3 regions of the Anaerocolumna chitinilytica genome follow, and region 3 is predicted to be linked to each of the others. Evidence: predicted binding sites of a transcription regulator. Region 3 holds the regulator's gene; each other region holds the start of a gene.
The links. The regulator NrdR, encoded in region 3, represses ribonucleotide reductase genes. The targets are predictions, from matches to a motif close to CACAANATNTTGTG.

Region 1 (8,353 bases), 870 kb from region 3:
TTAAGCTGGGATAAGTCTGGTAACATGGCGGCAGAAGAAATATAATAGACTAAACAGGCATGGGAATTGCATCAAAAATCATGAAAGAAGGAAAAAACATGCAGAGCGATATACTTCAAAGTAAAATACTTATATATACCAGACAACCCTATCTGGATTATACCACTTCCTTAAGTAACAGCATTCATTTCGCATATTGTGAAGATAATGGCGGATTTAAACCATTAAACGGCAATTACGGTATATTATTTGCAGATGCTGATATTAATGAGAAGAATGTAATTCAGGAAAAAGGACTCATAAATCCCTGTCTGTTTGCAACCCCTGACGGAACTTTTGGTATCACAGCCATCAGGGTTGCTTCGGAAGGAAGGGAGGATGCAGAGAGTAAAGGTCAAATTCTCTTATGGACTTCCAAGGATCTGATAAGCTTTCAGTGCCATGGACTGATAACGCTGAAGGAGAAAATATTTGTCAGGGAGCAGCAGTGCCGGTATAACCATGTAAAAGAAGCTTATGAAATACGATGGAGGGGAGAGGATGGGACCTGTTACAGAAATTATCTCACCAATCTAAGTGATACTTCCAGCATATCAGCGGCTGCATTAACAGAACCTTTCGTTATAGAATATCCCAAAACCTCCCTTGAACGTATTATTCCGGGGAATGTGCTGGAAGTGGAACTTTCGGTGGGAAGGGCCTTTTACAACAGGTGGGAACTCTTACATAATGTTGAGATGAAAGTTCCGGAAAGGGTACTTGTTTCTTCAAAGGAGCAGCTGGAGAGTATAACAGCAACGGCTGTATATTCAGATGGTTCGGCAGCAGAAAAAAAGGTGAATTGGAACTGCGGTACAGTAGATTTTTCAGTACCCGGTACTTACTGTGTGTCAGGGGAGGTAGTACAGGAAACCTATCCCTTTCCCATAGCTTCCGGCTATGCGGATCCAGTAATTTTAAACTGGAATGAAAAATATTATTACCTTGCAACGAATGATAACAGAGATGACATAGGTATGTTTGTCAGAGAGGGAAACAGCATCGCTGAGTTGTTTGCGCCTGGGTTTACGGAAGCAGTGATTCTGGATGTGGACGAAGAAAAAGATTTCATTCAGACCTTCTGGGCTCCTGAGTTTCATTTGATTGGGGGCGAGCTGTATATTCTATTTGCTGTAGGAGGGAAGGTTTGGGCACCTCAATGTCATATGATGAAGCTAAAAAAAGGTGGTAACATTATGAGGCGAGAGGATTGGGAAGAACCAATAAGGGTAAGAAGAGGGGATGGTTCCTTTCTTGCAGAAGATGGAATCACTCTGGATATGACTTATTTTAAAGCAGACGGAGTGTCCTGTCTTGTATGGTCTTACCGTCACGGAATCGGTACTCCGCTGGATACGGGTTCTATGCTTTATATTGCCGTAGTAGATGAGAAAAACCCGTCGGTCTTAATCAGCGAACCGGTCCTGTTGACCAGACCTCTTTACGGCTGGGAAAACATACAGGGAACGATTAACAATGAAGGACCCTATTCACTGGTAACAGAAGATACTGTCTATATCACCTACTCCGCTGGTTCCGCCAGCAGGTATACCTATGCTCTTGGGCTGCTTTCTATACCCAGAGGAAGCAATTATCTGGATGCAGGTGCATGGCTGAAAGCAACCACACCGGTACTTTCTTATTATACCGCCGGTGGCGTATACGGCCCCGGGCATAACTCCTTTTACAAAAATGCCAATAGTAATCTTATGATATTGTACCACGGCGTATCAGGAGTAGATAATCCAGGACCCAGAAGTACCGCAATGCATAGAGTGCATTGGAATAAGTCAGGGATTCCGGTGTTTAATCTGTCAGAAGAAAGGGATGTAGCCCCAGGACTTAAGAGGGTTGAGACAGAGATAATTGTAAGTTTATAAAACAGTTTTTATTATAATGCTTTCATTTCTGCTATCTTTTCAATATCTTCAAGACTTACGCCATAATAGTCAGCGCCGGTTTCAGCGCAGACATCACTGGAATTTATGAAGGCAGTACCGCCGACGATTATTTTAGGTGCATGATTGCCGAAATAATTTTTTATTGCCAGTATAGTATTTCTAGCAGAATCTATATGACTAGGCATTGTGACAGAAAATGCAATGATATGGGGATTCTTTTCTTCAACAGCTTTTATTATGCTTTGAGCAGGTACATTAGTGCCAATATAGGTTATATCCCAGCCCTCCAGTTCCAGAATATCTGTTATCATTCTAAGTCCTATACTGTGAAGTTCAGGACCAGGTGTCAGAGCAAGTAAACGGTGAGGGCTGGTATTGTTTTTTTTCTCTCTGTCTTTAAGCTCCCGCATCAAATCCATAACAGTCTCTGAGATATAATGTTCTTTCCATATATCCAGACTGCCTTTCTCCCAAAGTGCTCCAACTTCCTTCATCGCCTCTCCAAGAATCTGAAAATAAAGCTCTCTAATAGTAACTCCACTTTTTTGGAGATTTCTTAACAGTTCTTTTGCACTTTTTTGGTCTCCCTCTAGAAAGAGTTTCATCAGTAAACGGAGACTATCCGCTTGAGAGGAAAAGCCACTTCTAACGGAATCATCGCCTGTATTATGAGTGATTATTTCATTTCTGCCTAAAAGGTAATCTATTGTAACACCGAACAAGCTTGCAATTTTGGACAGTTTATCTGTATCGGGGAGCCGGATTCCTCGTTCATAATTTGCAACGGTTGTCTGTCCCACCCCAAGAAGAACTGCTAAATCTTTTTGTGTAATTCCCTTTGCTGAACGAATGGATTTTAATCGGGCAGAAAAATCGGTATTCATATCACACCTCTTTTCTTAATGGAATATTTATGAACATAAATATATCACATAATGTGGTGATTATCAAATATTTCTCTTGCAATATTTCGAAATGTGATATATTATAAAATTAATAATAATAACGGTTACTAAAATGAGAAAGAGAAGGTGATACTATGAAGTTGGCATTTAAAATTGCAATCCGCTTCTTGAAATCAGGGAAGGGTCAAACCTTGTTAATCATACTTGGGATTGCAGTAGGCGTTTCCGTACAGATTTTTATAGGCTCCTTAATTCAGGGACTTCAAAAGAGTCTGATTGATAAAACAATCGGAAATTCGCCTCAGATAACGGTTACCTCAAATACAGACGACCAGACAATCAAAGATTACAGCACAATTATCAAAGAACTGTCAGAACTTAAGAAAGAGATTACAGGAATTTCGGCAGCGGTTGACGGACCTGCTCTTATCAGCGAAAACAATAAAAACTACTCAGTACTTATAAGAGGACTGGATCTTGAGAATGCAGATAAAATTTACCGGGTGAATGAGAAAATATACGAAGGAAGCAAGCCCACAGGAGATAATGAAATTCTCTTAGGCCGTGAACTTAAGGAGGAGCTTGGTGTGAGTCTGGGTGATACTGTGAAGGTACTTACGGATTCGGGTCAGATAAATGAACTTACGATAACAGGGTTTTATGACCTTAAGGTGTCATCTATTAACAAATCATGGATGATTACGACTCTTAAGACAGCTCAGAACATATTTTCACTAAATAGTAAGGTAACCGGAATTGAAATGCAGGTAAAAGATGTTTTTAAAGCAGACACGATTGCTAAGGAGATAGATTCCAAGCTTGGCAGTAACTTTAAGACAGAAAATTGGAAGGAACAAAACGCTGAGCTTTTAAGCGGACTTAACGGACAGAGCATTTCCAGCATTATGATTCAGGTCTTTGTAATGATTGCGGTGTTACTTGGTATTGCAAGTGTGCTTGCGATTACTGTGATTCAAAAATCCAGACAGCTTGGAATCTTAAAGGCAATGGGTATTAAAGACAGAACAGCAAGCCTTATATTTCTTTTTGAAGGCCTTCTACTTGGAGCAGCAGGAGCAATTCTTGGAATTACTTTCGGATTTTTACTGGGCTATCTGTTTACCAAATTCGCGCTGAACCCAGATGGAACCCCTGTGGTGGAACTTTATATTAATGCTGGTTTCATAGGGATTTCCGCTGTTGTTGCAGTTCTTGCCTCGACCCTTGCTTCTCTTGTTCCTGCAAGACGTTCCTCAAAACTTAATCCAATCGAGGTGATCAAAAATGGCTGATATCATTACTTTAAGAAATATTAACAAGATATATGGTACTTTAGTAAAGACCCAGGTACTCTATGATGTTAACCTTTCCTTTGAAAAAGGTACCTTCAACTCCATTATCGGTGCATCAGGAAGCGGAAAGAGTACACTATTAAATATCATGGGAACTCTTGACAGACCGACGGAAGGGGAGGTAATTCTAGACGGAAGAAAAACCTGCAACATGAAGAAAAATGAGCTTGCAGAGTTAAGAAATCAAACCATCGGGTTTATCTTTCAATTCCATTATCTGCTACCGGAATTTACAGCTCTTGAAAATGTATTAATGCCAAGCCGGATACTGAATACAAACCCTTCCAGGGAAGAGAAGGAAAGGGCTCAGAATCTTATGGAGCTTATGGGGCTTTCAAAGGTAAGAGATAATCTTGCTGTAAACATGTCTGGCGGACAACAGCAGCGGACTGCTATAGCCAGAGCTCTTATGAATAATCCCGGAATAATCCTTGCAGATGAACCAACAGGAAATCTTGATTCTGAGTCTGCGGAAAATATTTATCAGCTTATGAGAAAAATAAATGAAGACTTTAGAACAACCTTTGTAGTTATAACCCATGACAGGAAAATAGCAGAAAAGGCCGACAGAATTGTGGAGATAAGGGATGGAAGAATCAGCGATGCAGGATAAACTGTATCGCTGATTTTGTTAGATAGGTATAGATATTATTTCAGATATCGGGTAAAATTACCATTATAAAAATAGGAGGATTTAACGATGAAGGTACTGGTATTAGGCGGAACCAGATATTTTGGCAGGCATCTGGTTGATGAACTTCTCTTAAAGCAGTATGATGTCACAATAGCAACCAGAGGAATAACAGCGGACCCTTTTGGAAATGAAGTGCAGCGCATAAAAGTAGACCGCACGAAGGAAGAGGATATGAAGAAGGCTTTTCTGGGTAAGGAATATGATATTGTTTATGACGATATCGCTTACAGCTCCAATGATATCAAGTATGCCCTTGATAATATAAGCTGCAAACGTTACGTTTTTGTTTCCACCATCTCTGTATACGATGAACTGCATATGGATACCAGAGAGGAGGATTTTGACCCGATGAAAGGAAAGCTTATATGGTGTGACAGGGAGGACTTTACCTATAACATTATTAAGCAGCACGCAGAACGGGCACTTTTTCAGGAATATGCAGGAAGGCAGTCTTCCGTTGCAGTTCGTTTTCCCTTCGTAATCGGAAAAGATGACTATACCCAGAGATTATTCTTTTATGTAGACCACATTAAGAAAGGTATCCCTATGAATGTCGATAATAAAAAGGAGATGCTAGGATTCATTGATTCCAGGGAAGCAGGCAGATTTCTTTCTTTTATCGGAGATAATGATTTTAGGGGAATTATAAATGCCGCCAGCAAAGGGGCAGTATCCGTTGAAGAAATAATTAACTATACCGAAGAAAAGACAGGAAAGGCGGCAATTCTTTCGGAGGAAGGTGATAGAGCTCCTTATAACGGAGCAGATAGTTTTTCAATTGATGTTAGCCGCGGGGAAAGCACTGGGTTCACCTTCTCTGAGGTTAGAGATTGGATTTGGGGACTGTTGGATTATTACATTTCTTTGTAAGGGCTGTTATAGGCATTTAGATAATTGTTGCAATCAAAATATTATTTCAGGGATTGATATAGGTCAAAATTCTTCTAGCCAAATGAAATAAAATAGTATACAATACATATAGTTATAATAATTATTACTATTACTATATATTGTGAAATAGCGAAATTGGAGGAGAGCTGATCTATGGATATAATGATAAAAAAGCGCAACGGCAATTACGAGCCCTTATATGTTGAAAAAACCAAGAAAATGGTTGCCTATGCCTGCAATGGCCTTGCAGGATGTGACCCGGCAGAGCTTGAGATGGATTCCAATATTCAGTTTCGGGATGGTATGAGCACCAAGGAAATTCAAAAGATTCTTATTCAGACAGCTATAGAGAAGACAATACAGACTACAAGAGATCCTTACGGCAATGAAGTAAAAAAAACAAATATTGACTGGCAGTATGCTGCTGCAAGATTGTTAATGTCTGATTTGTATAAAGAGGCCGCTATTAATAGAAGTTATGATCATTTTGGATACGGGGATTTTTACGAACTGGTTCTTAAGCTGACAAATCTTCATTATTATGGTGATTATCTTTTAAAAGAGTACACAGAGGCAGACATCCGTGAACTTGGGACCTACATAAAGGAAGAAAGAGATTTATTATTCAATTATGAAGGGCTGAAGCTGTTGGCGGACCGGTATCTTATTCAAGGTTTTGATAAGGAAGTATATGAGCTGCCTCAGGAACGCTTTATGGTAATTGCCATGCACCTTGCTATTCCGGAGGGTAATAAAAAAATTGAATATGCTAAGAAATTTTATGATATCTTAAGTGAGCTGAAGATGACTGTTGCCACGCCTACTTTGGCTGCCGCAGGCACCCCTTTTCATCAGCTGAGCAGCTGTTTTATTTCTGTGGTAGGAGACAACCTTTGGTCCATCTATGATGTCAATTCCAAGTTCGCCAGTGTATCAAAGCATGGCGGAGCTTTGGGTATCTATATGGGAAAGGTCAGAGCTTTAAACAGCGAGATAAGAGGCTACAAGAACACCTCCGGCGGTGTGGTACCCTGGATAAGGCTATATAATGATACAGCAGTGGCGGTGGATCAGCTGGGAAGAAGAAAGGGCGGTGCTTCCGTAACCCTGGATATCTGGCATCAGGACCTTTATGAGTTCCTGGATTTAAAGACCAACAATGGGGATGACAGAAGAAAGGCACATGATATATTCCCTGCATTGAGCATTCCGGACCTTTTTATGAAGAGATTATCCGAAAGAGGGGATTGGTCCTTATTTGATCCTTATGACGTGAAGAAGCAAATGGGCTTTTACCTGGAAGATTGCTATGACGAGGAAGAGGATGGAGAATTTACAAAACGTTATCTTGCCTGCGAAAGCAATGGGAATTTAAAAAGGATAGTGGTATCCACTTTAGATATTATGAAGAAAGTCATGAAATCGGCTGTGGAAACCGGAACACCTTTTATTTTTTACCGTGATACGGTAAACAGGGCAAATCCCAACAAACATGCAGGTATGATCTATGCATCGAACCTTTGCCATGAGATCGCTCAGAATATGAGTGAATCCATTCTTTTAGAAGAGAGAATTGAGAGCAGAGAGGGAGAAAGTCAGGTTCTTACAAGGGTAAAATCAGGCGATATGGTTACCTGTAATTTGAATTCCATTAATCTGGGCAGAGTAAATAAAGAAGACCTAAAAGATGTTATTCCATTACAAATACGAATGTTGGATAATGTTATTACACTGAATCAGTCTCCGGTACAAGAAGCCAGAGTCACCAGTGATAAATACCGCGCAATAGGACTTGGTACAAGCGGTTATCATCATTACCTGGTGAATCATGGCATAGCCTGGGAGAGTGAAGAACACCTAAAGGAAGCCGATGCCTTATTTGAAGAGATTGGGTATCAGGCTATAAAAGCTTCCTGCGAATTGGCAAAAGAAAAGGGAGCCTATCCGGTTTTCACCGGGTCCCAGTGGCAGACCGGAGAATATTTTGAAAGCCGGGGATATACCTCAAAGAGATGGGAAATGTTAAAAGCTGAGGTGAAAGAGCATGGCCTTAGAAATGGCTATCTGACGGCGGTAGCACCTACGGGAAGCACTTCCAATATTGCTGGTACGACAGCAGGGATAGACCCAATCTTTCGTAAGTTCTTTATCGAAGAGAAGAAGGGAAGCTTTACGCCGAAGGCTGCGCCAGACCTGTCAGAGGAGAATTTCTGGCTGTATAAGGAAGCTCATCACATTGATCAACTCTATAGCATTAAAGCCTGCGGTATCAGGCAAAGACATATCGACCAGTCCCAGTCCTTTAACCTGTATATAACACCGGAGGTGAAGGCAAAGGATATTCTTAATCTCTATGTAGAGGCCTGGAAGAATGGCGTAAAGACCATATATTATGTACGGAACCAGTCATTGGAGATGGATGAGTGCACAAGCTGTTCCAGTTAGATAAAGCTTTGGGTCAAGGGAGCCTCTGTAGACAAATCCCTGGAGCACTTATAGTCATCTGTGTATCTTTCGTAACAAGTTTCATACTTTGATATGCTGGTTGAGAAAGAAATAGTTTCGGATTAG
Region 2 (8,353 bases), 1.8 Mb from region 3:
GTTAGATTTTACCTGTATAAATTATTGAAAGATAGGAATACAGGATTTGATTTTGTATTAAATTAGCATCAGGTAAAAATTGAAAAAATAAAAAAATGGTGTTTAAGACTTACACTTATGAGTCAAATTCCTCTGTTCAGCTATATCAACAGAGAGTAAGGTAGAGCTTGACGAAGACTTGATGATGAATAGATTACAGCGGATATTCAGAAAAGAGGTTGTTATGATATTTGAAACCCATGCACATTATGATGATGAAGCATTCAATGACGATAGAGAGGAATTAATTGATAGTTTCTCCAAGGAAGGAATTGGCTGTGTGGTAAACATAGGAGCGAGTCTTGAAAGCTCCAGGGCATCTTTGGCGTTGGCAGAGAAGTATCCGTTCATTTATGCAGCTATTGGTGTACATCCAAGTGAGACAGCAGAGCTGACGGAAGAGAACTTTACATGGCTAAAGGAAAATGCGATAAATCCGAAGGTAGTTGCAATAGGTGAGATAGGTCTTGATTATTACTGGGACACTCCGGATAGGGATATACAGAAAAGATGGTTTTTACAGCAGATGGAACTTGCAAAGGAAGTAAATCTGCCTGCGGTAATTCATAGCAGAGATGCCGCGGAAGATACGCTTAGAATGATACAAAGCAGTAATTTAGCGTCAGTGGGAGGAATTATCCACTGCTTTTCTTACTCAAAAGAGATGGCAAAGGCCTATATTGATATGGGCTTCTATCTGGGTATCGGTGGAGTGCTTACCTTTAAAAACGCTAAGAAATTAAAGGAAGTAGTAGAATATGCACCCATGGAAAGTCTGGTATTAGAGACAGATTCCCCTTATCTGGCACCGGAACCAAACCGTGGCAAGAGAAATTCCTCGTTAAACTTAACTTATGTGGCACAAAAAATTGCTGAAATAAAAGGCCTGGATTATGAAACAGTGCTTAAAGTTACGGAACAGAATGCCAGGGCTGTATATCGAATAATCGAGAAATAATAGATGCTTTCGATGATGTGAAAAGAAGAGAGAGAAAAGTACTTCCTGTAATATATAAAAGCATACCGGAAGTGGAGACAGAAAGGAAGAATGGATGGCAACACTTGGGAATCCAAAGGAAACAATTGAAATACTGAATAAATATCACTTTATTTTTCAAAAGAAATACGGGCAGAATTTTTTGATTGATACCCATGTTCTGGAGAAAATCATTAAGGCAGCAGAGGTAACAAAAGAAGATCTGGTAGTCGAAATTGGGCCGGGCATCGGAACACTTACCCAATATCTGTGTGAAGCAGCCAGAGAAGTGGTTGCGGTGGAGATTGATAAGAACCTGATACCTATTCTGGGGGATACTCTTTCTGCCTACGAGAATGTTACTATCTTAAACGAGGACATTCTAAAAGTTGATTTGAACAAGCTGGTACAGGAAAGAAATGGAGGAAGGCCCATTAAGATTGTGGCAAATCTTCCCTATTATATCACAACACCAATTATCATGGGACTTTTTGAAGCCCATGTTCCGGTTGCCAATATAACCGTTATGGTGCAGAAAGAGGTTGCAGACAGGATGCAGGCAGGCCCCGGCAGCAAAGATTATGGAGCGCTGTCCTTAGCGGTTCAGTATTATGCCAAACCTTATATTGCGGCAAACGTACCTCCAAATTGTTTTATGCCAAGGCCTAATGTAGGATCTGCGGTAATCAGACTTACGCTTCATGAGGAAAATCCGGTGTCCATAAAAGATGAAAGTCTTTTATTTAAGTTGATACGTGCCTCCTTTAACCAAAGGCGGAAGACACTGGCCAACGGTCTTAACAATAATGCTGAAATAAAGCTTTCAAAAGAGCTAATTACGGAAGCGATTACGGACCTTAACTTTTCTCCCAGCATCAGAGGAGAGGCACTCACATTAACGGATTTTGCCGCACTAAGTAACATAATATACGAAAAGCAGAACAAAGGCAGGGATTAGTTTAGTCAGTAGATAATGTCGAAATTTGGTTTTTCGTATTGACATATCTTCCATGGGATGATATCTTTGACTGCGAAGTCAGATGATAGGTCAAAGCCCAAGTTTAGATGGGGATGGCGTGAAATAAACATTTCACACAGCGTTGACGACATGGAGGATTAGTATAATGCATTCAGAGAAGATAACAGGCAATATCATTGTAGGACAATCAGGCGGTCCCACTGCAGCCATCAATTCCAGCCTTGCAGGCGTTTATCAGGGAGGAAGAGAATTGGGAGCTGGAAAGGTACTTGGAATGCTTCACGGAATCCAGGGACTTTTAGAAGGGAAGCTGGTTGATCTGTCGGAAAAGATAACCTGTGATTTGGATTTGGAGCTGTTAAAGAGAACACCAGCGGCCTATCTTGGGTCCTGCCGTTACAAACTGCCGGATTATAAGAAGGATCCAAAAGATTATGATAGATTATTTGAAATATTAAAGGAACAGAACATCGCTGCTTTTTTCTATATCGGCGGCAATGATTCTATGGATACTATAAGAAAGCTTTCAGAATATGGGGAACTTAAGGGAAGCCCTATACGTTTTATCGGAATCCCCAAAACCATAGACAATGACCTTGAGATAACGGACCATACACCCGGGTATGGAAGTGCTGCGAAGTTTATAGCATCTGCCACCAAGGAGATTATCAGAGACAGTCTGGTGTACAACCAGAAGAACCTGACCATTATCGAAATTATGGGCAGGCATGCCGGCTGGCTGACAGCGGCGGCAGCTCTGGCAAAGGGAAATGACTGTGAAGGTGCGGACCGTATTTATCTTCCGGAAAAAAACTTTGATAAAGAGGTATTTTTAAAGGATATCGCAGCTTTGCAGGAACAAAAGCAATCTCTTGTGATTGCAGTTTCAGAGGGAATTCACCTGGCAGATGGTAGATTTGTCTGTGAGCTTTCCGATAAGGATTTCTATGTGGACGAGTTCGGGCACACCATGCTAACAGGTGCGGGAGCCTATCTGTCTGCCTTGGCAAAGAAGGAACTTGGCTGTAAGACGAGAGCGGTTGAGCTCAATACGTTACAAAGATGTGCATCTCACATAGCCTCTCATACAGATATTGAAGAAGCCTTTGAAGTCGGCAGAAGAGGTGTGATGGCGGCGGCAAAAGGTGTGACCGGAGAAATGGCTGTTATCAAAAGGGTTTCGGATTCTCCTTACCTTTGCACTTATGAGACTCACAATATCAAGCAGATTGCGAATATGGAGAAAAAGGTACCCATGAACTGGATTAACGAAGGGGATGACGGAATGAAGGAAGAATTTATCCGTTATGCCAGACCGTTAATTATGGGTGAGGTAATGCCGGTGATGGTTAATGGATTACCGAAACATCTGGATTATATCTGTGATTGATAAGTGGGATATAAATATCTATATTTATAAACGGAGCGAAAAGGGCAGTCTTTTTCAAAGGGACGGCAAATTACACAAAGCAGAAAGACTCTGCGATGATTTTAAATCGCATTTGCTGGTTCCAAGGCGCATTCGTTCTTTCTGCTTTGTGTAATTTGCCTGTAAATATATTGAAAGAGGGCTTTTGATGCTTAGATATAATTATAGATTAATAAACATTTGTTTATTGAACTATCATCCTCTAATGTAAATAAATAAAAACCTTCCAACAAAAAATCAGTTGGAAGGTTTATTGACGTGAACATATCTTCTCAAAGGTCACCTTTCAATTAAGATGTGCCATATATCGTCTCCAGTAAATCCACTTTTTCGATAAACAGATTCAGGATTTGTAATATTACTTCTTAGCCCGGATACTGTTACGAAATCAGCAATTCTTTGCATCTTACCAAGACATTTATTTAATAGAACACTTGCAAGGCCCTGACCTCTGTATTCCGGTAAGACTTGGAGCCATTCTATAATTCCTTCTTTTGCTGTAGAGTCATAATCTGCAATGATAGAGCCGACCATTTTATTCCCACTATAGAGGGCTAACCATAATTGCGGAACATAGACTTCAGTTTTTGTCCATTCTTCAATCTGTGATATATCAACCTCAATACCAAGATGCTTATAGGAAAGATTGATTAGCTCTGCCAGATATGGGTATTTCTCTTGAGGTATTATATCTATAGAGAACTCTGTTGCAAGTACAGTTTCATTTATATGTTCCAAAGTATGAAACAACCGAAAATAGTCTGTGTCTTCATAATCTGGAAATAAATCTTTTGAAAATACGCGGTCATGGACAATTCGCATATTTGGGGGAGGATTTATCCTCTGAGCTTTCCAATAAGGAATGGAGCTTACACCGCAAGGATTCTTAAGATACTCCTCTAAGTTCATATTTATTCACCTAGACAATAGTAACCAAGGTGTTCTTTGCCAATGACTCTTTTACATTAATAACCTTCTGATTGCTGCTGCCTCTCCAATAAAGCTTCGTATCTTTGAGCGCTTCTATAAATCTTCCATCCACTAGTATGTCCAGCTTATCCATAAGAGGAAGATATTTTACTTCATCCCAGGAAAAGCCTGTGTAAAGCCAGATATTCTTATTCGGGAATTTCAAGCTTATTTCTGTAATCAGCTTTTCTACATCCTTTCGATTCTCAGGATGCAGCGGGTCTCCGCCGGAGAAAGTAATGCCTTCTATGTAGGGCTTTCTTAATTCTGCAAAGATTTCTTCTTTTGCAGCTTCATCAAAGGGCAGTCCTCCGCAGATATCCCAGGTTACAGGATTTTGGCAGCCCTTACAGCCGTGATTGCAGCCGGCTACCCATAATACCACTCGAAGGCCGGTTCCGTTAAGCATATCGTCTTTGGTTATGTTATGATAGCGCATTACATGCTTTTCCTTTCCTTGATTTCTGCCATCTTTGCAGCATTCAGACGGGTGTCTCCCTTAACTCTTGAGTAGGAGAGATAGCCGTTCATACGGTCAATCTTGGTTAAGTTGGAGCTGCCGCATTTCGGGCATACATCCATTTCCAGCTCCTGATGTCCGCAGTCATCACAGTAAGCGAGAGAAATATTAACACCTTCATATAAGCCCATTTCCATAGAACGTCGTATCAAAGCTTTTATCGCATTGGTATTGTAGTCAATTGGGTATTTCACATACTGAATCTTACCGCCATTGGAAAGGTTCCAGAAGCGGTTCTCCAGATCCTGTTTCTGAATAGGTGTAATTTCTTCTGTTACATGGCAGTGAAAACTATTGCTGACATATTCTCTGTCGGATACATTTTCAATAAGGCCGTATTTCTTTCGAAACTGCTGTACCTGCAGTCCGCACAGACTTTCAGCGGGAGTGCCGTATATTGCATATAAGCGGTGGTCTTCGTCTTTAAACTGATTAATCTTATCATTTATATAAGCTAATACTTCAATGGCAAAGGTTCCGTCTTCTGCCAGGGATTTCTTATTGTATAACTGCTGCAGTTCGTTTAAAGCCGTAATTCCAAAGGATGCGGTAGCGGCATCCAGTAAAGGTTTTATCTTATCATGAATTCCTAAATGTCCGCCATAAAAACCACCTTCGCAGTAAGCGAGAGGATTGGTGGAGGCACGAAGCTCTCCCAGATAATCGTAGGTACGAAGGTGAAGCTTACGGATTAAGCCCAGGTAATAATCTAACACCTCATAAAAATCCTTTCCTTCCTGTCTTGCCTTTGCTAAAATCATAGGAAGATGAAGACTTACGGCACCGATATTAAAACGACCGGTAAAGACAGGAGTATCTTCTTCATTTGCGGGATACATGCCCCCTTCTTTATACCAGGGTGAAAGGAAAGCTCTGCAGCCCATGGGACTAATAATCTGTCCGTATTTTTTATACATACTGGGAACATACCCCTCCCCTGTTAGACTTAACCAGTCAGGGTACATAGTCTTACTGGAACAGCGGATACCGGCTTCAAATACCTCCTCTAACTCACAGCCTTCTCCATGAAGATTCTCATCATAAAGAAATACAATCTTGGGAAAGAGCACCGGCTTCTTGCATTCCTTTTTGCCCTGCCCTTTTCTGCGGACATCTAAAAGTGCGATGGAAGCCATTTTGGCAAAGCGCCCGGTGCCGGTTCCTGCGGTAACAGTTATAAAGGGATAATCGCCGCGGCTGGAGGCAACTGTGTTGAATTTGTATTCCCAACCCTGGAAACCTTGTTCGAAATCTATCTTTACGTCATGAAGAGCTTCTTCTTCGGCTCTTTCTGAGGGGATTCCAAGGAAAAGATATTTTTCATATAAGAGCTTGTAGGATTTTTCTGCATAAGGCTCAAGTAACAGGTCCACACTTGGAACGGTAAAGCCGCCATACTGCTGGCTTGCTGCACTAAGTACAATATCTCCGATGACGTCAAATGCTACATTCAAGGTCTTCGGCTCGTTGTACCAGAGATTCCCCATCTCGAAGCCGCCCTCCAGAACACTTTTTACATCGAACAGACAGCAGTTCATAGTATCTCTTCTTGCTGACATATCATGAATATAGATATAACCGTCTCTTGCTGCCTGTAATTCCTCAGTGGTAAGGAAGAATTTCTGGTAGAGCTCTTTATTTAATTGATTGAAGATAAGACTTCTTTTCGTAGATACCAGTGCGCTGTCGGTATTACTGTTCTCCTTGTCCCCGATATACATAATGGACTGGCTTTTTTTGTAGACTTCATCTAACATATGTACAAAATCCTGCTTGTAATTGCGGTAATCGCGGTAACTCTTGGCTACAGCCGGGTTGGTCCTCTCCAGAGCGCCTTCAACGATGTTATGCATTTCGGCTATGTATATCTCTTCCCTGTTCATGGATAGAACTTTTTCTTCAACAAATCTACAGATAAAATCATGCTCTTCCTCTGTAAATTTAATTAATGCGCGCTGTGCAGATTTGTCTACTGCCCAGATGACTTTTTGTACATTAAATTCTTCCTTTGTATTATCCTTTTTAACTACTCTAATCATTTGAATAAAAACCTTCTTTGCAGTGTATTTGTTTGGGTCGTGACCCATATTGTGTAATATTATAACACAAACACACAAGATATTGTAGTCCAAATTTAAAATTAAGAAAAATTTATCTTTGGAACTATCAATAAATAATCACGCAATGACCCATTTATACGAGTAATTATAGTGAATAAAAGGCTTGGATAATGGTATTTGAGAGAAGAAATATAAGAATCACAAAATGTTAACAGAAAGATTTTTTACTTTCCTAATGTCAGGATTTATGCTATCCTTTTATAGCAGACTGAATATATCAAAGGAGTTAATCGGAATGAATCTGCTGAATGTAGAAAAGATGAGCAAAAGCTTTACAGATAAAATACTATTTGACAAAGTCTCTCTTGGTATTAACGAAGGAGATAAAATCGGCGTTATTGGCATTAATGGTACCGGAAAATCAACCCTGCTCAAGATAATTGCCGGGTTGGAAGAGCCTGATGAAGGCGGAGTTGTCAAAGGAAAGAGCATACGGATAGAATATCTGCCTCAGATACCGGAATTTGACGAGAGTTTAAATATATTAGAAAATGTGGTCAAAGGTAAAAAAGCAAAGGAAGAATACCGGGATTTAGAAGGAGAAGCAAAAGCAATGCTTCTAAAGCTTTCCATTCCTGATGCATCAGGAAGTACGTCTACTTTATCAGGAGGGCAGAAAAAGAGAGTAGCTCTGGTAAGAACTCTGCTGACCCCAGCTGATATCCTGGTGTTGGACGAGCCTACCAACCACTTGGACGATACCATGGCAGAGTGGCTGGAAGATTATTTAAGAAAATACCAGGGAGCCTTTTTAATGGTAACCCATGACAGATACTTTCTGGACAAGGTAACCAATAAGATTGTAGAGATTGACAAAGGCTCTATCTATACCTACAATGCCAATTACACCAAGTTCTTAGAACTGAAAGCTGCCAGAGAAGATATGGAAGCTGCCACGGAACGGAAGAATAAGAGTCTGTACCGTATGGACCTGGAATGGATGATGAGAGGTGCCAGAGCTCGTTCCACAAAGCAAAAGGCTCATATCATGCGTTTTGAAGAGCTTAAGAACCGCAAAGTGATAGAAGAGGATAAGGCGGTTGAGATTAATGCGTTTTCTTCAAGACTTGGTAAAAAGACCATTGAAATTAATGACGTATCAAAGTCATATGGCGATAAGGTATTGTTCCGGGATTTCACATATATTATGTTAAGAGGAGACAGGCTAGGCATTGTTGGCCCAAATGGCAGCGGAAAATCCACATTGCTGAAAATCATAACCGGAATCCTTCAGCCGGATGAAGGCACCGTCATAACCGGAGAAACAGTAAAGATAGGCTACTTCTCTCAGGAAAACGAATATATGGATCAGAATATGAAG
Region 3 (8,353 bases):
CTTCTTCAAGATCCGGGTAAAAATTACGTACTACTGTTTTCCAGGTAACACTTCCATCCTCAACTTTATCTAACAGAGATTCTAAGTTCGCTGTAAAATTCACATCTACTATACTTGGAAATGCTTCTTTCATTATTTTATTAACTACTTCTCCGATTTCCGTAACATACAGATTCTTATTTTCTTTCACAATATATCGTCTTGCAAGGATGGTTGATATGGTAGGTGAATAGGTACTTGGCCTTCCGATACCAAGCTCTTCAAGAGTCTTAACAAGAGAAGCTTCCGTATAATGTGGCAGCGGTTGTGTAAAGTGCTGAGCCGGATTGAAGTCCAGTAGCTTAACGCTGGAATCTTCGGTAATATCCTTAAGCATAGCATTGCTTTCGCTTTCTTCTTCTTCGGAATAAACACTTAAATAACCATCGAAGACCATCTTTGAAGCGGAGGTGCTGAATTTGTAACCTCCTCCTTCTAACTTCACATTTATAGTCTCATATCTTGCAGGTGTCATTCTGCTTCCTACAAACCTCTTCCATATTAGCTGGTACAAGCGGAATAAATCACGGCTAAGAGACTCTTTTACAATTACAGGTGTAAGATCTGTGTAAGTAGGACGGATAGCTTCATGGGCATCCTGAATTTTCTTGCTGTTAGACTTCTTCTCTTCTGTATCAGACTTATAATTTACCCCGTAGTTCTTTTCAATAAATTCTCTCGCAAAGGCATCGGCCTCTTCTGAGATTCGGATGGAATCCGTCCTTAAATAGGTAATAAGACCGATAGTCCCATGCCCCTTAACATCTATACCTTCATATAATTGCTGTGCCAGTCTCATTGTCTTTGAGGTAGAAAAATTCAGAGTCTTGGCAGCTTCCTGCTGTAGGGTACTTGTTGTAAAGGGTAAAGGAGGCTTTTTCTGTCTTTCTCCTCTTTTTATTTCAGAGACTTTGAATTTCGCATTCTTTAGCTCATTCATAATTTTATTTACTTCTTCTTCAGAAGAAATATTTTTCTTATCTGTAGAAGATGGCATAAACCTTGCTACCAGCGGCTTTTTCTCACCTTCTACCTGAAAGTTCCCTTCTAAGGTCCAATATTCTTCTGGAACAAATGCGTTAATCTCATCTTCTCTGTCACAGATAATGCGCAGAGCAACGGATTGAACACGTCCGGCACTTAAGCCTCTTTTAACTTTAGCCCATAACAGCGGACTGATACTGTATCCTACCATACGGTCAAGCATTCTTCGAGTCTGCTGTGAATCCACTAAATTTATATCGATTTCTCTTGCCTGCTTAATGGAGGATTTTACCGCATTCTTAGTTATTTCATTAAAAGTAATACGGCTGCTGACTTTTTCATCCAGTTTCAGGGTCTTTGTAAGATGCCAGGATATGGCTTCTCCTTCACGGTCAGGGTCAGTTGCCAAATATATTTTATCAGCTTTTTTAACTTCCTTTCGAAGCTTGGCCAAGAGATCGCCCTTTCCTCTGATAGTGATATACTTGGGTTCAAAATCATTCTCTATATCTATGCCAAGCTGGCTTTTGGGTAAGTCTCTGACATGCCCGTTAGAAGCCACAACCTCATAATTTGCACCTAAAAATTTTTTAATCGTTTTCGCCTTTGCCGGTGATTCTACAATAACTAGATTCATGCGCACTCCCCTATCTGAATTTCTCATTTCCTGCTTTGATAAAAGGAGATTGCATTCTCCTTTTCCTATAATATATCAGTCACATAATAATTTGCTCTTGTTTGTTTAATATAATTCTTACTTTCCAATAGAAATAACACGAAAGCCAATGTTCCGATTGGAAAACCAGCCTCCTTTGCTATGTCGTCTATATGTTTTGGGATACGACTTAAACAAGCATACACTATTTTTTCATTTGCATCAAGTAAATTATCATTTTTTTTCACGACTTTAGTAATTTTTTTACAGAGACTATTATAGTCTTCCATGATATCCTCTGGGCTAGTACATACTTTTGCTCCCATTTTCAGGATATTGTTACAGCCGTCACTAAGTTTGTCCCCCGGCCTTCCAGGAATAGCATAAATATTTTTTCCTTGCTCCAACCCATAATCTACAGTAATGAGAGAACCACTTTTCTCTCTGGCTTCTACTACTAATATCCCATCTGAGAGGCCGCTGATAATTCTGTTCCGCATAGGAAAATGAAAAGCCCTTGGTTGGGTCATGGGACTGTATTCAGAAATAATTCCTCCATTAGTTTCAATTTTTAGGTAAAGATTGAAATTTTCTACCGGATAGCAAATATCAACACCGCAGCCAAGTACTGCAAAGGTCTCTCCCTCTCCAATAATGGCACCTGTATGAGCCGCACTGTCAATGCCTGACGCAAGGCCACTTATAACTCCTGCACCTGCAATTGTTAGTTCTTTTGCAAAAAATCTCGCAGTATCAAATCCGTAATCCGAACAATTTCTTGCTCCAACTACGGCAATATTGATACGGTCTTGTGCGGGAAGCCTCCCTTTATAAAATAAACCCAATGGTGGTTCATATATATTCTTTAACTTCCTGGGATACTCCTCGTCCTCTATTGTTACAAAATATATGCTTTTCTCAGCCAGTTTAGCATAGCTTTCAGAAATCTTACTCTTATTTCGGCTTGTATCTATCCTTTGTAAATCCTTTTCATTTAAACATTCGATCCTAGAATAACTTTCCATTTTCTCACAAAAAGCTGCTTCCGGAGACACAAAAAACGAAAGAATTGCTTCTTTTTTCTTTTGTCCCAATTCAGTCATAGCACACAGCCAAAACCAATACTCTTTCTCAGTCATATTCTGCTCCTTTACTCCCAATATTTCTTATCCATGCTGCGGTAACAAATTGCTTCACTTAAGTGATTAACATTTACCACCTCAGCCCCTTCCAGGTCAGCTATGGTTCTTGCTACCTTTAATATCCTGTGATAAGCCCTGGCACTTAAATTCAGCCTTTTATAAGCTTCTTCCATTATTCTTTCTTCCTCTTTACCAAGTCTGCAGTAGACAGAGAGCATCTTAGGAGTAATCTGAGAATTAAATTGGATATTCTCCTTTTGATATCTCGATTTTTGCATCTGTCTTCCCTTTTTGATGCGTTCCCTTATCTCAGCAGATGTTTCATCTGCTGAAGTTTCATCTGCAGATATTTTATCTACTGTATTGACGCTTCCTGCACTTTTGTTAAGTTCTTTAAAATCAGTTTGCGGCACCTCAATACTGATATCAATCCGGTCCAAGAGAGGGCGGCTGATTTTACCCAAGTAATGTTTTACCTGTGACAGAGAACAAGTACACTTATTTCTGTCAGGGTAATACCCGCAATTACATGGATTCATGGCGGCACATAACATCAGATTAGCCGGATACCGATAAGTTCCGTTTAGCCTGGTAATGGTTATCTCATTCTCTTCCAAAGGCTGCCTTAATATTTCAATCGTTCCGCGGTTAAATTCCGGAAACTCATCCAAAAATAAAACACCCAGGTGAGAAAGACTAATTTCCCCAGGCATTGGAAATCTACCGCCGCCCGTTAGAGCAGTTGTGGTTATTGTGTGATGTGGTGACCGAAATGGTCTGTTACGAATCAAAGACTGATTATTATTCAGAAGACCTGAAACACTGTATATTTTAGATATTTCCAGACTTTCTTCAAAAGAGAGTTCCGGTAAAATAGTGGGAATCCTTCTTGCAAGCATAGTTTTCCCGGACCCCGGGGGACCGATTAAAAGTATATTATGCATTCCGCAAGCTGCTATTTCAATTGCACGCTTTGCCAATTTCTGACCGGAAATATCAGAAAAATCAACTTCATATGGTTCTTTTTCAGGTGCAAGTTCTTCCTGCCGCAGTATACATGGCTCCATAGGAAGAGTTCCGTTTAGATACCCTGCCAGTTGCGTCAAACTGTCTGCTCCATATACTTCTATGCCCTGAACCACGGCACCCTCTCTGACATTGCAAGCCGGAACGACACACCTTTTAAAGCCCTGTTCATAGGCCATATACACGATAGGCAGGACACCGTTAACTTTCTTTATCTCACCATTTAAACTTAGTTCTCCGATAAAAAGGGTGCTTTCAAGACTTTCTTCCGTTAAAAATCCAAGAGAAACAAGAACAGATACTGCTATGGGCAGGTCAAAAGCCGTGCCTTCCTTACGCATATCTGCCGGCGAAAGATTGATGGTTATTCGTTTGGCCGGTAAACGATAACCAGAATTCTTCAGAGAAATACGAACCCGCTCTCTGGCTTCCCGTACCTCTGAGCCAAGGTACCCTACCAGATCAAAAACAGGCAGCCCGTCACTGATATCTGCTTCCACCGTGACAATCCTGCTCTCAATTCCATGAACAGCTCCGCTAAAGACTTTACTAAACATTAAGCTCCTTTCACATCTCTCCATGTGAAGGAACATCATCCATAAGTAGTATAGCAAAATCTGGGATTGGTTACAAGTATAAACTTATTGTTGTAATATAATTATGATATAAGGACAGTTTGTGGGAATGGACGATAATTAGGGCTGTGTTCTTTGGGTTTTCTCGTTCAGGGCTCCAAATTCCACTAAAAAGCCAGAAACTATTCCTGGAAGAGAAAATGATACCAAACTCGCTGAGACTGTTTTTATAGTGGAGCGATGAGAGCTTCGAACAATGGTATCATTTTCTCTAGTCATAATTTCTGCCTTTTAAGTATCATTAGGAGTCCTTCAATAGAACCCCAAAGAACACAGCCCTAATTATCTGGTTATTGTAGTAGACCAAGATCAACATATTTATTAGAATCCCATATCTCAACTTCGTTTTCACTGCTTTACCTTTGGCAGTGCAGGCAAAAAGACCTGCCCCTCAGACAGATTATCAAGTCTGATTGATATGCAATTGCCTCAGGTATATCATCTGTTAAAAACAGTTAACCTGCTTGCATCCTTATCATTTGAACATCCTTTTACATCCTATAACTATTTGTTTAATTATAAAAATATGTTTGGAATGCGCAGAAGAATTGGGCTTACTGTTCATGTGTATTGTCTTGAGAGGTTTCTTAATGACACTTAAACGCCGGCAACTATAACTAGACAAAACAACTCCACTGTCTGAGCACAATACATAATCGTCTCTCTCAGAAGTACCAGCGAGTTTGGAGTTGTTTTGCCTGCCAGTCATAGCTGTCGGCGTTTCTAGTGGAATAAGGAACCTTGAAAACAAAACACATGAACAGTAAGTCTAATTCTTCGTCCGCTTCCACAACCTAATTCTCATCCTGTATTATTTAGAATCCAATATTTTTCTTCCTCTATTGCTTTGAATCCAATATTTTTTTCAGTTCATCCATAAAGGTATTTACATCTTTGAATTCCCTGTACACAGAAGCAAATCTTACATAAGCCACCGCATCCAGATCCTTTAGTTTATCCATCAAAATTTCACCAATGGCTGAGCTTTTGATTTCTTTTTCTTCCTTATTAAATATGGTATTTTCTACTTCATCTACCAAGGATTTCATCTGATCAACGGATATGGGACGTTTATGACAGGATCTGAATACACCTGCTTCAATTTTAGATCTGTCATATGGTTCTCTGTTGTTATCTTTTTTTATTACTACCAAAGGAATAGCTTCCACTTTTTCATAGGTAGTAAACCGTTTGGAGCATTCATCGCACTGCCGTCTTCTTCGAATGGAACTTCCGTCCTCCGCCGGTCTGGAATCAATTACTCTTGTATTTTCGTCACCACAAAAGGGGCACCTCATATTTAACCTCCTACTGCCAACACTGCCATATTAGGCGCCGGCATAAATTTGTGTAGGAAAATGCACTATGTATTTCCTACTAATTACTTTATCTTTCCCTCAAACCGCTACTTGTTATTTAGCTATTTAAGTTGATTATATTGAAAGATATTCCTGCGGTCAAGATATTTTATTCTTATCCATTACATATATTTATTAATAATGGCATATCAAGACATGGGAGGCTACCTTATGAGACTGTGTGAATTAAGGCAAAAGGAAGTTATTAACTGCAGAGACGGAGAGCGGCTTGGCTATGTCTGTGACTTGGATTTCGATGTTAATACAGGTATAATTACTCATATAATTGTCCCCGGCCCCTGTAAAATCTGGGGTATTATCGGAAGGGACACAGAGTATGTTATTAATTATAACTGTATAAAACAAATTGGAACGGATGTAATTCTTGTTGATATTGATGCGGAAAAAGTTCTTATTAAATCTGCATATGTATAATTTATTTGATATTAGGGTCAGGTTTACAGATACTACAAGGCTCATATCCTTCCTCTTTTGCCTTTTTTAGCGATAAAGACCTGTAGTTTCCCTTCAAATATTGGCATCCTGCTCTGTGGTATTTTGTACCTTTCTCTGTGATATACACTACTTGATTGTTTTTATCTGCTGCCTCTGATTCTTGTTTACCTTCCGTTTTAAATGATAAGTTTTTACCGTCACTGGTAATTATAATGGTTCCTGCCACATCCGTACGATAGGTTTGAATATCCTCCTCTTCAAGGTTTGCAAGAGTGGCTGCTGCCGGATGTCCATAGGTATTTCCTTTGCCTACAGAAATTATTGCATAGACAGGGTCTACCGCTCTAAGAAATTCCAAACAGCTGCTGGTGGAAGAACCATGATGATTTACTTTTAATACATCCGCTTCAATCTCTCTTTTGCTAGCTACTAAATCCTTTTCTGCATCTTCTTCCAAGTCGCCGGTAAACAGAAAAGAATTCTTACCATTGATAAGTCGTATTCCCAAAGAGTAGTTATTAATATTATCTCCATAATCTTTATCAAGAGGGGTGACAAAAGTAAAGGAAGCATCTCCCAGCGTATAAGTATTACCGGCAGCGGGCAGAGTTTTTTTTATATCTTTCTTTTTTATTAGTTTACACAAATTATCATATGTTTTTGAACTGTATGCAACATTGCTTAGAAATATCTCATCTGTATCGCAGCTTTTAATTACTTTTTCTAAGCCTCCGATGTGGTCGCTATGAGGATGCGTTCCAATTATGTATTTAAGCTCATTTATATGTTCTTTCTCTAATATGCTTACGACCTTATCCCCTTCTTCAACTTCCCCGGCATCGATAAGCATAGCATCTTCACCACTTTCAATTAAAATAGAGTCCCCCTGTCCCACGTCCAGATACATAACCTTTAAGTTACTGTCTTTTGCAGTATTATTCCCTATACTTGAAGAGCAACCGCTTAAGGCGGATAAAAAAAGCAGCGTAACGAAAAGATATTTAAGATACCTATTTTTAGTATTATTCGTTTTATTTTTCATTAGAATCTCTTTTCTTCCTATGTAAATTATAAAAATTATTACTTTAATTTCTTCCCCAACATGTGCCTCTATAGCTTACTAAAAATCAATCCAAAATGCAATACTACAACTATGGTTGTAACTGCCCTGTATAATAACAACAAGAGGATGATTCAAAAGACTTATAATCTGATAGTCTTCTGAAACACCCTCTTCTTATTATCATAGTTATTGATTCAAATAATTCTTCATATTCTTAAGAGCAGATTTCTCAAGTCTTGATACCTGTGCCTGTGAAATACAGATTTCTTTTGCGACTTCCATTTGGGTCTTACCCTCATAAAAGCGCAGCTCAATAATCCCTCTTTCCCGCTCGGACAACTTAGAAAGAGCTTCTTTTAATGCGATTTCTTCCACCCAGTTCTCTTCTTTATTCTTTTTGTCACTGACTTGGTCCATTATATAGAGAGTATCACCGCCTTCTGAATATACAGGTTCATATAATGATACCGGGCTCTGAATGGCATCTAATGCATACACTACATCTTCTTTTGAAATTCCGATTTCAGCTGCTATTTCTACAACCGTTGGCTCTTTGTCATTTTTCTTCAGCAGGGCTTCTTTCGTGTAGATAGCTTTATAGGCTGTATCTCTTAAAGAACGGCTTACTCTTATGCTATTATTATCCCTTAGATACCTTCTGATCTCCCCGATAATCATTGGGACTGCATAGGTGGAGAATTTCACATTCTGGGTGATATCGAAGTTATCTATTGCTTTCATAAGGCCGATACAACCTATTTGAAATAAATCATCAACATTTTCATTGCTGCCTGAAAATCTTTGAATTATACTAAGTACAAGACGCAGATTACCCTTTATATACAATTCCCTTGCCTCTTTATCTCCTTCTAAAATGCGTTTAAATAATTCTTCCTTTTCACTATTGTTCAGTAATGGCAATTTCGATGTATTTACACCACATATTTCTACCTTATAAAGAGCCATATGAAAACCTCCAAATCATTTTTTCGTCA

Region 1: the regulator NrdR is predicted to act here: its motif matches at 5,893-5,906, upstream of bsdcttw_RS19945 (ribonucleoside-diphosphate reductase subunit alpha).
Region 2: the regulator NrdR is predicted to act here: its motif matches at 7,025-7,038, upstream of nrdD (anaerobic ribonucleoside-triphosphate reductase).

What each region holds. Positions count from the first base shown of each region.
Region 1 covers NZ_AP023368.1:4,566,671-4,575,023, reverse strand. Annotated here, with positions in the region: gene bsdcttw_RS19975 (right-handed parallel beta-helix repeat-containing protein) at 1-4, shown strand, start outside; gene bsdcttw_RS19970 (family 43 glycosylhydrolase) at 99-1,919, shown strand; gene bsdcttw_RS19965 (cobalamin-dependent protein) at 1,931-2,824, opposite strand; gene bsdcttw_RS19960 (ABC transporter permease) at 2,980-4,137, shown strand; gene bsdcttw_RS19955 (ABC transporter ATP-binding protein) at 4,130-4,810, shown strand; gene bsdcttw_RS19950 (NAD-dependent epimerase/dehydratase family protein) at 4,898-5,761, shown strand; gene bsdcttw_RS19945 (ribonucleoside-diphosphate reductase subunit alpha) at 5,936-8,227, shown strand.
Region 2 covers NZ_AP023368.1:5,536,482-5,544,834, reverse strand. Annotated here, with positions in the region: gene bsdcttw_RS24505 (TatD family hydrolase) at 224-997, shown strand; gene rsmA (16S rRNA (adenine(1518)-N(6)/adenine(1519)-N(6))-dimethyltransferase RsmA) at 1,092-1,973, shown strand; gene bsdcttw_RS24495 (6-phosphofructokinase) at 2,140-3,384, shown strand; gene bsdcttw_RS24490 (GNAT family N-acetyltransferase) at 3,703-4,332, opposite strand; gene nrdG (anaerobic ribonucleoside-triphosphate reductase activating protein) at 4,343-4,831, opposite strand; gene nrdD (anaerobic ribonucleoside-triphosphate reductase) at 4,831-6,951, opposite strand; gene bsdcttw_RS24475 (ABC-F family ATP-binding cassette domain-containing protein) at 7,268-8,353, shown strand, end outside.
Region 3 covers NZ_AP023368.1:3,696,379-3,704,731, forward strand. Annotated here, with positions in the region: gene topA (type I DNA topoisomerase) at 1-1,666, opposite strand, end outside; gene dprA (DNA-processing protein DprA) at 1,726-2,817, opposite strand; gene bsdcttw_RS16180 (YifB family Mg chelatase-like AAA ATPase) at 2,829-4,403, opposite strand; gene nrdR (transcriptional regulator NrdR) at 5,321-5,779, opposite strand; gene bsdcttw_RS16190 (YlmC/YmxH family sporulation protein) at 6,011-6,274, shown strand; gene bsdcttw_RS16195 (ComEC/Rec2 family competence protein) at 6,276-7,337, opposite strand; gene sigG (RNA polymerase sporulation sigma factor SigG) at 7,545-8,324, opposite strand.